One region of the Paenibacillus amylolyticus genome, then DNA from elsewhere that is predicted to be linked to it. Evidence: a T-box and tRNA genes for the amino acid it is inferred to sense, from the RefSeq annotation. Region 1 holds a T-box; the other holds one or more tRNA genes.
The links. A T-box is a leader RNA that pairs with one kind of tRNA and senses whether it is charged. The one in region 1 lies ahead of tyrS (tyrosine--tRNA ligase), so its partner is inferred to be a tRNA-Tyr.

Region 2: it encodes a tRNA-Tyr, which carries the amino acid that the T-box ahead of tyrS (tyrosine--tRNA ligase) is inferred to sense. The anticodon was not compared.

Annotation. Positions count from the first base shown of each region.
Region 1 covers NZ_CP145892.1:4,053,557-4,060,692, reverse strand. The annotation lists gene V6668_RS18020 (protein adenylyltransferase SelO) at 1-1,345, shown strand, start outside; gene V6668_RS18015 (Imm63 family immunity protein) at 1,441-1,884, shown strand; gene V6668_RS18010 (DMP19 family protein) at 1,904-2,353, shown strand; T-box leader at 2,452-2,679, shown strand; gene tyrS (tyrosine--tRNA ligase) at 2,800-4,062, shown strand; gene V6668_RS18000 (YxcD family protein) at 4,219-4,497, opposite strand; gene V6668_RS17995 (hypothetical protein) at 4,503-5,000, opposite strand; gene V6668_RS17990 (PadR family transcriptional regulator) at 5,099-5,665, opposite strand; gene V6668_RS17985 (beta-class carbonic anhydrase) at 5,839-6,414, opposite strand; gene V6668_RS17980 (carboxypeptidase M32) at 6,765-7,136, shown strand, end outside.
Region 2 covers NZ_CP145892.1:312,604-319,739, reverse strand. The annotation lists gene iolE (myo-inosose-2 dehydratase) at 1-505, opposite strand, end outside; gene iolD (3D-(3,5/4)-trihydroxycyclohexane-1,2-dione acylhydrolase (decyclizing)) at 559-2,424, opposite strand; tRNA gene V6668_RS01490 (tRNA-Gly) at 2,817-2,887, opposite strand; tRNA gene V6668_RS01485 (tRNA-Pro) at 2,898-2,971, opposite strand; tRNA gene V6668_RS01480 (tRNA-Leu) at 2,979-3,057, opposite strand; tRNA gene V6668_RS01475 (tRNA-Arg) at 3,075-3,151, opposite strand; tRNA gene V6668_RS01470 (tRNA-Gly) at 3,159-3,233, opposite strand; tRNA gene V6668_RS01465 (tRNA-Leu) at 3,244-3,324, opposite strand; tRNA gene V6668_RS01460 (tRNA-Lys) at 3,331-3,406, opposite strand; tRNA gene V6668_RS01455 (tRNA-Tyr) at 3,417-3,502, opposite strand; tRNA gene V6668_RS01450 (tRNA-Thr) at 3,512-3,587, opposite strand; tRNA gene V6668_RS01445 (tRNA-Phe) at 3,608-3,683, opposite strand; tRNA gene V6668_RS01440 (tRNA-Asp) at 3,702-3,779, opposite strand; tRNA gene V6668_RS01435 (tRNA-Met) at 3,807-3,880, opposite strand; tRNA gene V6668_RS01430 (tRNA-Val) at 3,898-3,973, opposite strand; tRNA gene V6668_RS01425 (tRNA-Glu) at 3,980-4,051, opposite strand; tRNA gene V6668_RS01420 (tRNA-Asn) at 4,056-4,131, opposite strand; tRNA gene V6668_RS01415 (tRNA-Ala) at 4,133-4,208, opposite strand; tRNA gene V6668_RS01410 (tRNA-Ile) at 4,244-4,317, opposite strand; rRNA gene rrf (5S ribosomal RNA) at 4,356-4,472, opposite strand; rRNA gene V6668_RS01400 (23S ribosomal RNA) at 4,551-7,136, opposite strand, start outside.

The sequences.
Region 1 (7,136 bases):
ATTGCTTGCATCCAGCCTGGGACTGGATGTGGAGTCTCTTGACAGTGATGAAGGAGCGCAAATTTTTGCAGGTAATTCGATCCCGGAAGGAGCCGAGCCTTTGGCTCAGGCCTATGCAGGACATCAATTTGGCAATTTTAACATGCTTGGAGATGGGCGTGCTTTGCTGCTAGGTGAACAGATTACGCCACAGGGCGAGCGAGTGGATATCCAGCTGAAAGGTTCAGGGAGAACACCGTACTCTCGTGGAGGAGATGGACGTGCTGCTGTAGGGCCCATGTTGCGAGAGTATATTATTAGTGAAGCGATGTATGCACTGGGTATCCCAACGACACGCAGTCTGGCTGTGGTATCAACAGGAGAAAACATTATCCGCGAAACAGAGCGGCCAGGTGCCGTATTGACCCGGGTGGCTTCCAGTCATATCCGAGTAGCAACCTTTCAGTACGCAGCAAGATGGGGGTCTATTGAAGATCTTCGGGCGTTGGCTGATTACACGTTGAATCGACATTTCCCTGAGGTTGCCCAAGCCGAAAATCGCTATCTTTTGTTCCTTCAGGAAGGGATTAAACGGCAGGCGGCTCTCATAGCCCAATGGCAGCGTGTTGGTTTCATTCATGGCGTGATGAACACGGATAACATGGCGATCAGTGGTGAGACCATCGATTATGGTCCATGCGCCTTTATGGATGCTTACAATCCGTCGACCGTATTTAGCTCCATTGACAGACAAGGTCGCTATGCTTATGGTAATCAACCGTATATTGCCGGGTGGAATTTGGCTCGTTTTGCCGAGACGCTTCTGCCGTTGTTGCATGAAGATGAAGAACAGGCCGTGCAACTCGCTCAGGATGCTATCGCACAATTTTCTGAATTGTACCATCATCATTGGCTCAAGGGAATGCGTGCCAAACTGGGCTTGTTGGATGAAGAGGCCGAAGATGAAGCGTTGATCAAGGAGCTTCTTGAACTTATGGAGAAGCATAGTGCAGATTACACCAATACGTTCCTGGCATTGACCTTTGATACATTGGAAGGGACAGCTTTGTTTGGCACGCCAGAATTTGCTGAATGGCATGAGCGGTGGCAAGCAAGATTGGACAGACAGCAAGGGGAGAAGGAAGTCTCTGGGCAGTTGATGCGAACAAACAATCCAGCTGTCATTCCTCGCAATCATCGGGTTGAAGAAGCGCTTGAGCGAGCAGAGAATCATGGAGATCTTAGCGTGATGGAGAAGCTTTTGGCAGTTCTTTCAGATCCGTTTGCACACTCACCTGAACAGGCTGAATATGCCGAACTACCTGCACAATGTAATACTTCGTATCAGACTTTTTGTGGGACCTGATTGAACAGTAGGAATAAATATAAAGAGGCTGCCTTGGGCAGCTTTTTCATTTTTCATTCTGTCATCGACGTTACTTTATAGAGGCAGGTGCATTCATGTCCAACATGTTAAGCAAACAACAATTGGCAGACTTCCTTTTACAGCTTTTAGAGCGTACATCTTTCCCTAGGGAACAGATGCAGAACTATGTTAACCGCTTGTTTGAGAGCTTTAAATGGGATGGGGTGCCCTATGTAGAGAGTGGAGAAGATGCGTATATCGTTCGAATATACGAACGTGGTCTCGTCTCATTAGAAAAACGGGTGAAACAGCCGGATGAAGTCATCTATTGGTTGCTGGAAGATATTATTTTCACCGCGACGCATGTAGGGTTGTTGGAAAGACATGGCGTGGATAATAAAGAAACGCATTTGAACTACACAAATGAAGTGATGAAGGAACTGAACAGGGGTGTTCAGGAAGCTTTCCAGCAGATCGGTGATCCGTATTTACATTGGCATCAGACGGGTAAACGTCAGGAGTTAGAGGGCATGACATAAAAAAAGTGAGGTGTGTTACATGAGCGAGCATGATATTAATGATGTATGGTATGACTATGCTATGTTATTTGTCGAAAAAAAGAATGAATCTGAACAGGGCTGGGCATCGTTGACTTCGAACGAGCAGGACATTGCTGCTTTATGGCTATTAGAGGCGGATGTCTTTAATGGCGGTTTTATACAGTTTTTCTGCAACTGGGGGGAAGAGGTATACCGTTACGCGTTGCGGGCATTACATATCATTGGTGCGACTCAAGTCGTGGAGATTATAACGTCAGCATACGGCTGCATTGAGCATCTGAAAGAGGATGAAAGGCTTACTGAACTGTGGGATATTCCTAAATTCCTGACAAAGGAACAAGAGCAGCAGTTAGATGCGCTGGATCAGAAGTTTTGGAACAATGAGGATCAGATCGCGGAGAAAGCCTATGGTTATTATCACGGAAAATTGAACATGATGATTATATAATCTAGTTTCAACTATGCATCCGTTGTTCTGTTCGAAGATTAATACTTGGTCTTGCAATGACTGAAACGTTCGGCTATACTTGCTATAAATTGAATACATGAATCACGTTGATAGAGCGCAGTAGCGGCTTTGTCCCTGTTACAGAAAGTCAGGGGTTGATGGAACCTGATACATACAAGGGCTGCGAATTACACTCTGGAGTACTTGGGTAATGCCAAGCGGATGGGCAAACGATATATTGCCAAAAGTGGTATGGATAACGTGTTAAGGTCACGTGTTGTCCATGCAATTTGGGTGGTACCACGGTTATGATAATCGTCCCTGTGTCTTAATGAAGACAAGGAGGCGATTTTTTTGTGTCCAAAAAAGCCGTTCCAGCGTGTAATTTCGTAATTTAACGTTGATCATGACTGAATCTTGAGGATAGAAAAGGGGTTATACACATGATGAATATTATTGATGAACTACAGTGGCGTGACGCCATTAACCAGCAGACAGATGCAGAGGGACTGCGTGAGTTGACTGAAACCAAATCAATCTCATTGTACTGCGGCGTTGACCCTACGGGGGACAGCATGCATATCGGACATCTCATTCCATTCATGATGCTGAAACGTTTTCAACTGGCAGGACACCGTCCGGTTATTTTGATAGGTGGAGCTACAGGAACGATTGGTGATCCAAGTGGTCGGCAGGCAGAGCGTTCTTTGCAAACGATGGAGCAAGTGCAGGAGAATGTGGATGCACTGACAGCGCAGATGAAGAAGTTGTTTGTAACAGACGGTGATAATCAGGTTCGCATGGTGAACAACTACGATTGGACACACAAAATCAATGTGATTGAATTCTTGCGTGACTACGGCAAAAACTTTAACCTTAACACAATGTTGGCTAAGGATGTGGTTGCGAGCAGACTGGAAGGCGGAATCTCGTTCACCGAGTTTTCCTACCAGATCCTTCAATCACTCGACTACCTGCACCTGTTCCAGAACGAAGATGTACAGCTTCAAATCGGTGGTTCGGATCAATGGGGTAACATCACAAGTGGTCTCGATCTGATTCGTAAAAAAGAAGGATCAGAAGCGAAGGCGTACGGTCTGACCATTCCGCTCATGCTCAAATCCGACGGAACCAAATTCGGTAAAACAGCTGGCGGCGCAATCTGGCTTGACCCGAACAAAACAACACCATTTGAGTTCTACCAGTTCTGGGCGAATACAGATGACCGTGATGTCATTAAATACTTGAAATACTTTACTTTCCTCAGCAAAGAACAAATCGAAGCTTTGGCTGAAAAGGTAGAGACAGAGCCGCACAGACGTGAAGCACAGAAAGCACTCGCGGAAGAAATGACAAAATTCGTTCACGGCGAAGAAATGCTCGAACAGGCTAAGCGTATTACAGCGGCGCTGTTCAGTGGTGATATCCGTTCCCTGACAGCAGATGAAATCGAGCAGGGTTTCAAGGAAATGCCAACATTCGAAACGGACGGGGAAGCGAAAAATATCGTCGACTGGCTCGTAGATCTGGGGTTGGAGCCATCCAAACGCCAGGCCCGTGAGGATGTCACTAAAGGCGCTATCTCCATGAACGGTGAGAAAATCACGGAGCTTGAATTCACAGTGTCGGCAGAGCATGCCATTGGCGGTAAATTCATTATTATCCGTAAAGGTAAGAAGAACTACAGCCTGGTTAAACTTCAATCGTAGTTTCCAAGAATTAGAACGTAACACAGAGACGTATAGAGACTACAATAGACGCACAAATAGAGCTACAAATACAGAAACAAAAAGACCGCCTTCCATCTCTGTCAGGCGACAGAGGGGAGGCGGTCTTTCGTATATCAGGCCAGTGAGTGACCTATCTTATTGATTAACGATCGCTGTGATTTCTTCATCCAGATCAAGTCGCACATTTTCACGGTACGCCCGGATGTTGTATTCACTGTGCAGGTAACGAAGAATCGCTTCAATCATATTGGACTCCACCAGATATTGACTACGGCCTTGAATCCAAACTTCAGCGGAATAACCTGTATCTTCTTCCCAACTCAGTTCTACATTCACATCGGTTGGACGTACACCCTTACGTTCTGCCATATGAATACAGATTGCATTCACAATTTCATCCATGCTCAGAACCATAGAGATTAGTACCGTCCGTTTCTGTTACGGTCATCATCACGATCATTGCGACGGTCATAACGACCATCCGCTGCAGGTTTGCGACGATTGGAGATGGCTCTGAAGAGTGCCATAGCCAGCATAACAATCAACATAATTGCTGCAACGTTCACGAGCAATCCAAGGATGTTACCCAGAGCGCCCATGCCACCGAACAATCCGCCAAACATCATACCAGCAAGACCACCAAGCATCATGCCTTTCATGAATCCGCCGCCACCGCCGAAGAATCCGCCACGGTTCGTTGTAGCTGCTCCATTGCTGGAATTGTTATTCGTATTCGATTTGCTTACATTGCTGTCGGATTTCTTAGGTGTATTGCTATAACTTTTCGTACCGGATTTGAATCCGCCACCACGTCTTGCATCTGCAGAATCCGGATTCGTTACTCCCACTGTTGCGAACAATAATGTAAAGGCCATAAATACCATCATTAGATGTTTAACTCCGAATTTTTTCTTCATTGTAAAGATCGTAACCCCCCGATTAATTTGTTTGAATCGCCCAAAAATGGGCCTTACTCATGTAATACGGTCAACTTGCAGGAACGTTTCAAATTTTATTAAATTTCTGAAACGCTTGGACTTGGGTCTTGAATTGCAGCTTGGCCATCAAGCAATTGGGTAACCCAATGACACCATTCCAGGCCTGTTTGTGCGTGCATTAACCCTTTTTGTACCAGGATGTAGCTTCCAAAATCTCGGTTGCCTACACGAAGATTATCCTGAGGTATACGTGACTTCAGATCCTCGAAATAACGTATGCGTTCCATAAACCAGCTTTTACGCTCGTTAAGAATGCGTCTCATGCTTCCGTCTTCCGCTATGCCAACACACAAAATACGCAAATTAAATTCATCGCGTGTAACCGGTGCGGTAACAGGAGTAATCATCCATTCCAAGAGCTTTTCAATGCCTTTTTCCGTAACTGCGTACATTTTCTTGTCCGGTTTGTCAGACTGTTGTACCCAGCGGGAGGCCAATAACTCATCGTTTTCCATCTTGGACAGGAGTGGATAGATCTGGCTGTGTTTCGCCTGCCAATGAGGCTGGATTTTCAGCATCAGATCATAGCCCGATGACTCCTCGCGGGTAAGCAGCCCGAGTAATCCGTAGGAAAGTATGTTCATGCACATGTCTCCTTAATATTAGGGCTAGGTCAGAGAGAACAATCGTTTTTACTTTCTTTGACCGCTTTCATAAAAAGTGTACACTGAAACTGTATGGTTTGACAACCTGACAGAACAACTGCCTTAATTTAGACAAAAAAAGTGCGAACCATAAGGTCCGCACTCCAAACCATTTAGAGAGATGCCTGTTGTCCATACCCCTCAGCGACAAGATCAAGTTCACCTGTAGCAGAATCGATAACCATGCCGTGGACGGGTACATTGGGAGGAAGTAAAGGATGCTTCTTGATCACTTCCACAGTATGTTTTACCCCTTCTTCGACGCTGTCAAACCCACGCAACCATTTTTGCAAACGGATGCCAGAGTTCTCCAGAGTAGTCATGACTTCTTCCGATACGCCACGCTCAACCATATGTCCAATCATGGTCTCAGCGTGAAGGGAAGCCATACCACATTCCGTATGCCCCACTACCAGGACTTCATCTGCACCCAGTTCATAGATGGCGACAAGTACACTACGCATTACACTCCCGAAAGGCTGAGAGATAATTGCACCTGCGTTTTTAATGATTTTCACATCGCCGTTTTTCAAGTTCATAGCCTTGGGCAGCAATTCCACCAGACGTGTATCCATACAAGTGATGATAACCATCTTTTTGGTTGGAAACTTGCCAGCCGTATACTTTTCGTATTCTTTAGTCTCGACAAATGATTTGTTGTAAGTCAAAATCTCTTGAATGTTGTTCATGTCCATTGCCTCCTGTTATCCAATACGACGAGCACGGCCACTTGCATATGATGCAGCTTGTCCTACACGCCTTTGCTTTAAATAGTATTTCACGGTCAGCAGATGGAATTACTCCAACCCTTTAGAGGTTGTTCAAAAAGTCCACTTTTGATTACAAATCATGCCTGAGGGCATCATCAGCATCGAAGTTGAACGCCATTTCTATCTTCTCGGTAATGAAAACCAGACTTTTTGAACACGTATCTTTAGGAGAACAATGCAATTTTCATCTGTTAAAAGTTGATTATACGCAATGCAAAAAGTATCATCAATAGGGTATAACATTTTTTTTGAAGAGGTGAACGATAACAATGGATAAACAAACACAGGAACATTTGGAATCCTTCCGTAATCTGGCTCGTAAAATTAAGAGCTATCATGAAGCCATTGGTTTGCTTCACTGGGATCTGCGCACAGGTGCGCCGAAAAAAGGCGTTCCGACTCGTTCGGAGACGCTGGGTATGTTGTCCACCGAAGCATTCAAGCTGCAAACCTCGGCTGACATGAAGACTTACCTGGATGCATTAACGACTCCAGCAGTATTGGAACAGCTCGAAGATATAGATCGTCGTCTGGTTGAAGATTGCAAGAAAGAATATGATCGCAGTCAATCCGTACCACCTGAGAAAGTACAAGCATATACGGTGCTCACGGCCAAGTCCGAAACGGCATGGGAAGATGCC
Region 2 (7,136 bases), 3.2 Mb from region 1:
GTTGCTCTACCACTGTGCCTCCATGATGATGGTACGTAAGCTTCAACCCATGTTCGCGAGCAATAGCTCCTGCTTCGTTCAACCCTTCAGCAAGAATATGCCATTCAGATTCGCTGAGTCTGAGCACTTCTTTTTCATTCGGAGTTCGTCTTGGATCAAAATGAAGTGACCCGCCTACCTCCGCCGTACTGATTACCTTACTGCCCATGGATTGCAGAAACTCCGCATGTCTGCGATAACTGTCCAGCTCCGACTGACGATATGCCGGGTCGGAGAAAAGTACGGATTTCCACTGGGAGACCAGCTTGATATTCCTTTTGCTCAATTCCTCACGCAATATAGCAGGATCGGTAGGATATTTACGTCCCATCTCTGTACCCGTCAGCCCAAGACGCTGAATGTCATCCAGAATCTGTGCACACGTTGTCGCATCACCATGCTCCTTCACATCTTCACCGACCCAATTGATCGGATGAATCCCAAGCTGGAATGGCAGCTTGCTCATTGCTCCACGTCTCCTTTGTCGTTCAACATTGTTGTTCACTATATTAAACCGGATTAAATCGGTCTTGCTTTGGCACGGTTGGCTTGCATGGTGTGATGAGCATGAACTACCTTTTCTTCGGCAGATACCTCAGGTACACCCACATTCCACCATGACTCGTATCCACCTGCGTTGGTTCCAGGCACGACCGGAATCTCAATCAACGTACTCACTGTTTCGTTCTTCGCATCTCGGAGTGCTTGTTCCAGCTGTTCTGCTGTCTCCGCTCTATAGGATTTGGCTCCCATGCTTCGGGCGTGTGCAGCAAAGTCCATTGGCATGTAATCCCCGGTCAGTCGTCCACTCTCGGATTCCCGATAACGGAACTCATTGCCGAACCCGTCACTACCATGTTCCCGCTGTAAATTATGAATACATTGGAATCCATTGTTGTTGAATAATAAAATAGTCATCTTCTTCTGTTCCTGCAAACTGGTCACAAACTCCGAATGCAGCATCAGATAACTGCCATCCCCTACCATGGCGTACACTTCACGATCCGGCTCGGCAAGTGCTGCTCCGAACGCTCCACTTACCTCGTACCCCATACAGGAGAACCCATACTCCATGTGATACGTCTTTGGTTCAGCCGCACGCCACAGACGATGCAGATCGCCTGGCAGACTGCCCGCCGCACACACTATGACGGAGGATGGATCAATGGTCCGGTTAACGATGCCAACTGCTGTAGTCTGTGCCAGCCCTGCTTCATGTTGAGCTGCATACAGCCGATCCACTTCTGCATTCCACTCAGCGCGGAGATCAGCGATTTCGGATGCACCATATGCACTTCGGTATTGTCTTTCCTGCAATTCCTTTTGCAAAGCCTGCAATCCTTCGCGTGCATCTGCCAGAATGGCTTCTCCGCCTAACTTGGCGGCATCCATGCCGTTCAGGTTGATGTTGATGAATGAAGCTTCTGGGTGCTGAAAAGCAGAGCGGGACGCCGTCGTGAAATCCGAGAACCGCGTACCGACGCCGATCACAACGTCTGCTTCTCTCGCCAGCCTATTGGCTGCCAGAGAGCCGGTAACCCCGATTGCCCCCACATTTAGTGGGTGGTCCCAAGAAACTGCGCTCTTGCCCGCCTGCGTCTCGGCGATCGGAATACCAAATGCCTCGGCGAACTCCAAGAGTTGAACGGACGCCTCAGAGTACAACACACCGCCGCCTGCAACGAGCAGCGGTTTTCTGCCTCGGGCAATCTGCTCCGTTGCCCGCTCAATGGCTGCCTGTACCGGGGGACGACGATCCAGATAATGTACTTTGCGGGCAAAGAAAGATTCCGGGTAATCGTACGCTTCTGCCTGCACATCCTGCGGCAATGCGAGCGTTACTGCTCCCGTCTCTGCTGGATCGGTTAGCACACGCATCGCCTGTGTAACAGCAATCATCAACTGTTCGGGACGAACAATGCGATCCCAGTACTTGCTGACGGCTTTGAATGGATCAGTTGCTGAGATTGTATAATCACTGCTCACTTCCAACTGCTGAAGTACCGGGTCCGGTTCCCGTGTAGCAAAGTTATCTCCAGGAAGCAATAAAACCGGAATCCGGTTCACCGTTGCAGTAGCTGCCGCTGTAATCATATTCAAAGCACCAGGTCCAATGGATGTTGTACATGCATAAATCTGTCTACGGTTCTTCTGCTTGGCATAAGCCGCTGCCGTATGCACCATGCCTTGTTCGTTCTTGCCTTGCATATACGTCAGGCTTCCCGGACTGCGCTCCAGCGCTTCTCCAATGCCTGTTACATTGCCATGTCCAAAAATACCGATGATTCCCTTCACAAACTTGGTTTCCACCCCGTCAACCGAGATATATTGCTGATCCAGGTATCGAAGCAGTGCCTGAGCCATCGTTAGTCGAATTGTATTCATGAATTGATCGCCGTCCTTTCCTTTACGGGTTAAGCGCTTAATCTACGTTAAGTTTAAGCGCCTTACCCCTAAAGGTTAAGCGCTTAATTGATATGGTATTACAGGTTAATGATTTACGCAAGCTATTTTTGTAAGCGTTTTTATAAATTGTGATAAAGAAAAGATATTCTTGTGTTCGAACATGTGTTAGACCTTCTCTATTTGAACACTTCCACAATGACTAAGGACAGACTTAAAAGAGAGGGAAATATATCGTGAGGATGGGATACATGCTGGTACATGATATTCAGCCAAATAATCCGTGGTCTTTGTATAAAATCATGGAATATATGCCTGTGAATGCAAAAAAAGAAAGATACGGTGAGTACCGTCTCTTTCTTTTTCAATATATAAGCGGGTGATGGGAATCGAACCCACGCTATTAGCTTGGAAGGCTAAAGTTCTACCATTGAACTACACCCGCATAACAACAATCGGGATGACACGATTTGAACATGCGACCCCCTGGTCCCAAACCAGGTGCTCTACCAAGCTGAGCTACATCCCGTTATCTATACCGGCGAGAGGACTCGAACCTCCACGGTTTCCCACTCGATTTTGAGTCGAGCGCGTCTGCCATTCCGCCACGCCGGCAAAATATGAAGTTATAATGGCGCGCCCTGAGAGATTCGAACTCCCGGCCTTTTGATTCGTAGTCAAACGCTCTATCCAGCTGAGCTAAGGGCGCAAAATATTGGAGCGGAAGACGGGAATCGAACCCGCGACCCTCGCCTTGGCAAGGCGATGCTCTACCGCTGAGCCACTTCCGCGAATAAAGGATGCGCGTGGAGGGACTTGAACCCCCACGTCAAAGACGCTAGATCCTAAGTCTAGTGCGTCTGCCAATTCCGCCACACGCGCATATAATGGTGAGTCATGAAGGGCTCGAACCTTCGACACCCTGATTAAAAGTCAGGTGCTCTACCAACTGAGCTAATGACTCATAGAAAAACTGGTGGAGGATGATGGATTCGAACCACCGAACCCGTACGGGAGCAGATTTACAGTCTGATGCGTTTGGCCGCTTCGCTAATCCTCCAGGATTACATGGTGCCGGCGAGAGGACTTGAACCCCCAACCTACTGATTACAAGTCAGTTGCTCTACCAGTTGAGCTACACCGGCGTATTACATGGTGTTATAAATGGTGGCTCGGGACGGAATCGAACCGCCGACACGAGGATTTTCAGTCCTCTGCTCTACCGACTGAGCTACCGAGCCTTACTACATTAAAAAAAATGGCGGAACCGACGGGATTCGAACCCGCGATCTCCTGCGTGACAGGCAGGCATGTTAGGCCAACTACACCACGGTTCCAGATCACTTTCTCAAAGGAAAGTATAATTGCGGGGGCAGGATTTGAACCTGCGGCCTTCGGGTTATGAGCCCGACGAGCTACCGGGCTGCTCCACCCCGCGTCGTTATAAAGTTTATATGGTGGAGGCTGAGGGGATCGAACCCCCGACCCTCTGCTTGTAAGGCAGATGCTCTCCCAGCTGAGCTAAGCCTCCATATTATGACCCGTAGGGGATTCGAACCCCTGTTACCTCCGTGAAAGGGAGGTGTCTTAACCCCTTGACCAACGGGCCTTACTGGCTCCCCGAACAGGGCTCGAACCTGTGACAACTCGATTAACAGTCGAGTGCTCTACCAACTGAGCTATCAGGGAATGGTGGAGCCAAGCGGGATCGAACCGCTGACCTCCTGCTTGCAAGGCAGGCGCTCTCCCAGCTGAGCTATGGCCCCATACTCTGGTGTATTTCATTGTTGTGGTCTTGCTATGGGCCCTGGTGGACTCGAACCACCGGCCTCACCCTTATCAGAGGTGCGCTCTAACCAACTGAGCTAAGGGCCCTTATCAATTTTCGAAAAAAAATACCCCAATGGGGTTTCGCTTGGCGGCGTCCTACTCTCCCAGGACCCTGCGGTCCAAGTACCATCGGCGCTAGAGGGCTTAACGGTCGTGTTCGGGATGGGTACGTGTGGAACCCCTCCGCCATCGCCACCAAACGCATAGCTTAGCTTACATTCAGAGATCATTCTCTGAAAACTAGATTCGAAACGAAACATGCGAATTATCACTTGCTATTGGATAAGCCCTCGACCGATTAGTACTGGTCAGCTCCATGCATTGCTGCACTTCCACCCCCAGCCTATCTACCTCGTCGTCTTCAAGGGGTCTTACATACTGGGAAATCTCATCTTGAGGGGGGCTTCACGCTTAGATGCTTTCAGCGTTTATCCCGTCCGTACATAGCTACCCAGCGGTGCTCCTGGCGGAACAACTGGTACACCAGCGGTACGTCCATCCCGGTCCTCTCGTACTAAGGACAGCTCCTCTCAAATTTCCTACGCCCACGACAGATAGGGACCGAACTGTCTCACGACGTTCTGAACCCAGCTCGCGTACCGCTTTAATGGGCGAACAGCCCAACCCTTGGGACCTACTTCAGCCCCAGGATGCGATGAGCCGACATCGAGGTGCCAAACCTCCCCGTCGATGTGGACTCTTGGGGGAGATAAGCCTGTTATCCCCAGGGTAGCTTTTATCCGTTGAGCGATGGCCCTTCCATGCGGTACCACCGGATCACTAAGCCCGACTTTCGTCCCTGCTCGACTTGTAGGTCTCGCAGTCAAGCTCCCTTATGCCTTTGCACTCTTCGAATGATTTCCAACCATTCTGAGGGAACCTTTGGGCGCCTCCGTTACTCTTTAGGAGGCGACCGCCCCAGTCAAACTGCCCACCTGACACTGTCCCCGCACCGGATTACGGTACCAGGTTAGAACCTAGATACGATCAGGGTGGTATCCCAACGTTGCCTCCACGCAAGCTGGCGCTCACGTTTCAAAGGCTCCCACCTATCCTGTACAGATCGTACCCAAATTCAATATCAAGCTGCAGTAAAGCTCCATGGGGTCTTTCCGTCTTGTCGCGGGTAACCTGCATCTTCACAGGTATTAAAATTTCACCGGATCTCTCGTTGAGACAGCGCCCAAGTCGTTACGCCATTCGTGCGGGTCAGAATTTACCTGACAAGGAATTTCGCTACCTTAGGACCGTTATAGTTACGGCCGCCGTTTACTGGGGCTTCGGTTCACAGCTTCGGATTGCTCCTAACCACTCCCCTTAACCTTCCAGCACCGGGCAGGCGTCAGCCCGTATACTTCGCCTTACGGCTTCGCACAGACCTGTGTTTTTGCTAAACAGTCGCTTGGGCCTTTTCACTGCGGCCCCCTCGTGCTATTCACACTACCGGGGCACCCCTTCTCCCGAAGTTACGGGGTCATTTTGCCGAGTTCCTTAACGAGAGTTCTTCCGCGCGCCTTAGAATACTCTTCTCGCCTACCTGTGTCGGTTTGCGGTACGGGCACCATCACCTGGCTAGAGGCTTTTCTTGGCAGTGTGAGATCATGACCTTCGCTACTACAATTTTCGCTCCCCATCACAGCTCAGCCTTACAATGTGCGGATTTGCCTACACATCAGCCTTACTGCTTAGACGGACATCCATCAGTCCGCGTCACTACCCTACTGCGTCCCCCCATTGCTCATAACGGCTTACGGTGGTACAGGAATTTCGACCTGTTGTCCTTCGACTACGCCTTTCGGCCTCGCCTTAGGTCCCGACTTACCCTGAGCGGACGAGCCTTCCTCAGGAACCCTTAGGCTTTCGGCGGATCAGATTCTCACTGATCTTTTCGTTACTCATACCGGCATTCTCACTTGTATAATGTCCAGCGCTCCTTACGGTACACCTTCAACCCTTATACAACGCTCCCCTACCCCTGATGCAAAGCATCAAGCCATAGCTTCGGTGGTGTGTTTAGCCCCGTTACATTTTCGGCGCAGAGTCACTCGACCAGTGAGCTATTACGCACTCTTTCAATGATGGCTGCTTCTAAGCCAACATCCTGGTTGTCTGTGCAACTCCACATCCTTTCCCACTTAACACACACTTGGGGACCTTAGCTGATGGTCTGGGCTGTTTCCCTTTTGACAATGGATCTTAGCACTCACTGTCTGACTCCCGGAAGTAAGTCTATGGCATTCGGAGTTTGACTGAGCTTGGTAACCCTTGCGGGCCCCGCACCCAATCAGTGCTCTACCTCCACGACTCTGTTTTCCGAGGCTAGCCCTAAAGCTATTTCGGGGAGAACCAGCTATCTCCGAGTTCGATTGGAATTTCTCCGCTACCCCCACCTCATCCCCGCATTTTTCAACATGCGTGGGTTCGGGCCTCCAGTGCGTGTTACCGCACCTTCACCCTGGACAGGGGTAGATCACCCGGTTTCGGGTCTACGTCCACGTACTCATTCGCCCTATTCAGACTCGCTTTCGCTGCGGCTCCGGCTCTTCACCTTAACCTTGCACGGGAACGTAACTCGCCGGTTCATTCTACAAAAGGCACGCCATCACCCCTAAAACGGGCTCTGACTTTTTGTAAGCACACGGTTTCAGGTTCTATTTCACTCCCCTTCCGGGGTGCTTTTCACCTTTCCCTCACGGTACTGCTTCACTATCGGTCGCTAGGAAGTATTTAGCCTTGGCAGATGGTCCTGCCGGATTCATACGGGGTTTCACGTGCCCCGCACTACTCGGGATCCGTCTCGGAGGGAACAGACTTTCAACTACAGGGCTTTTACCTTCTTTGGCGGGCCTTTCCAGACCTCTTCG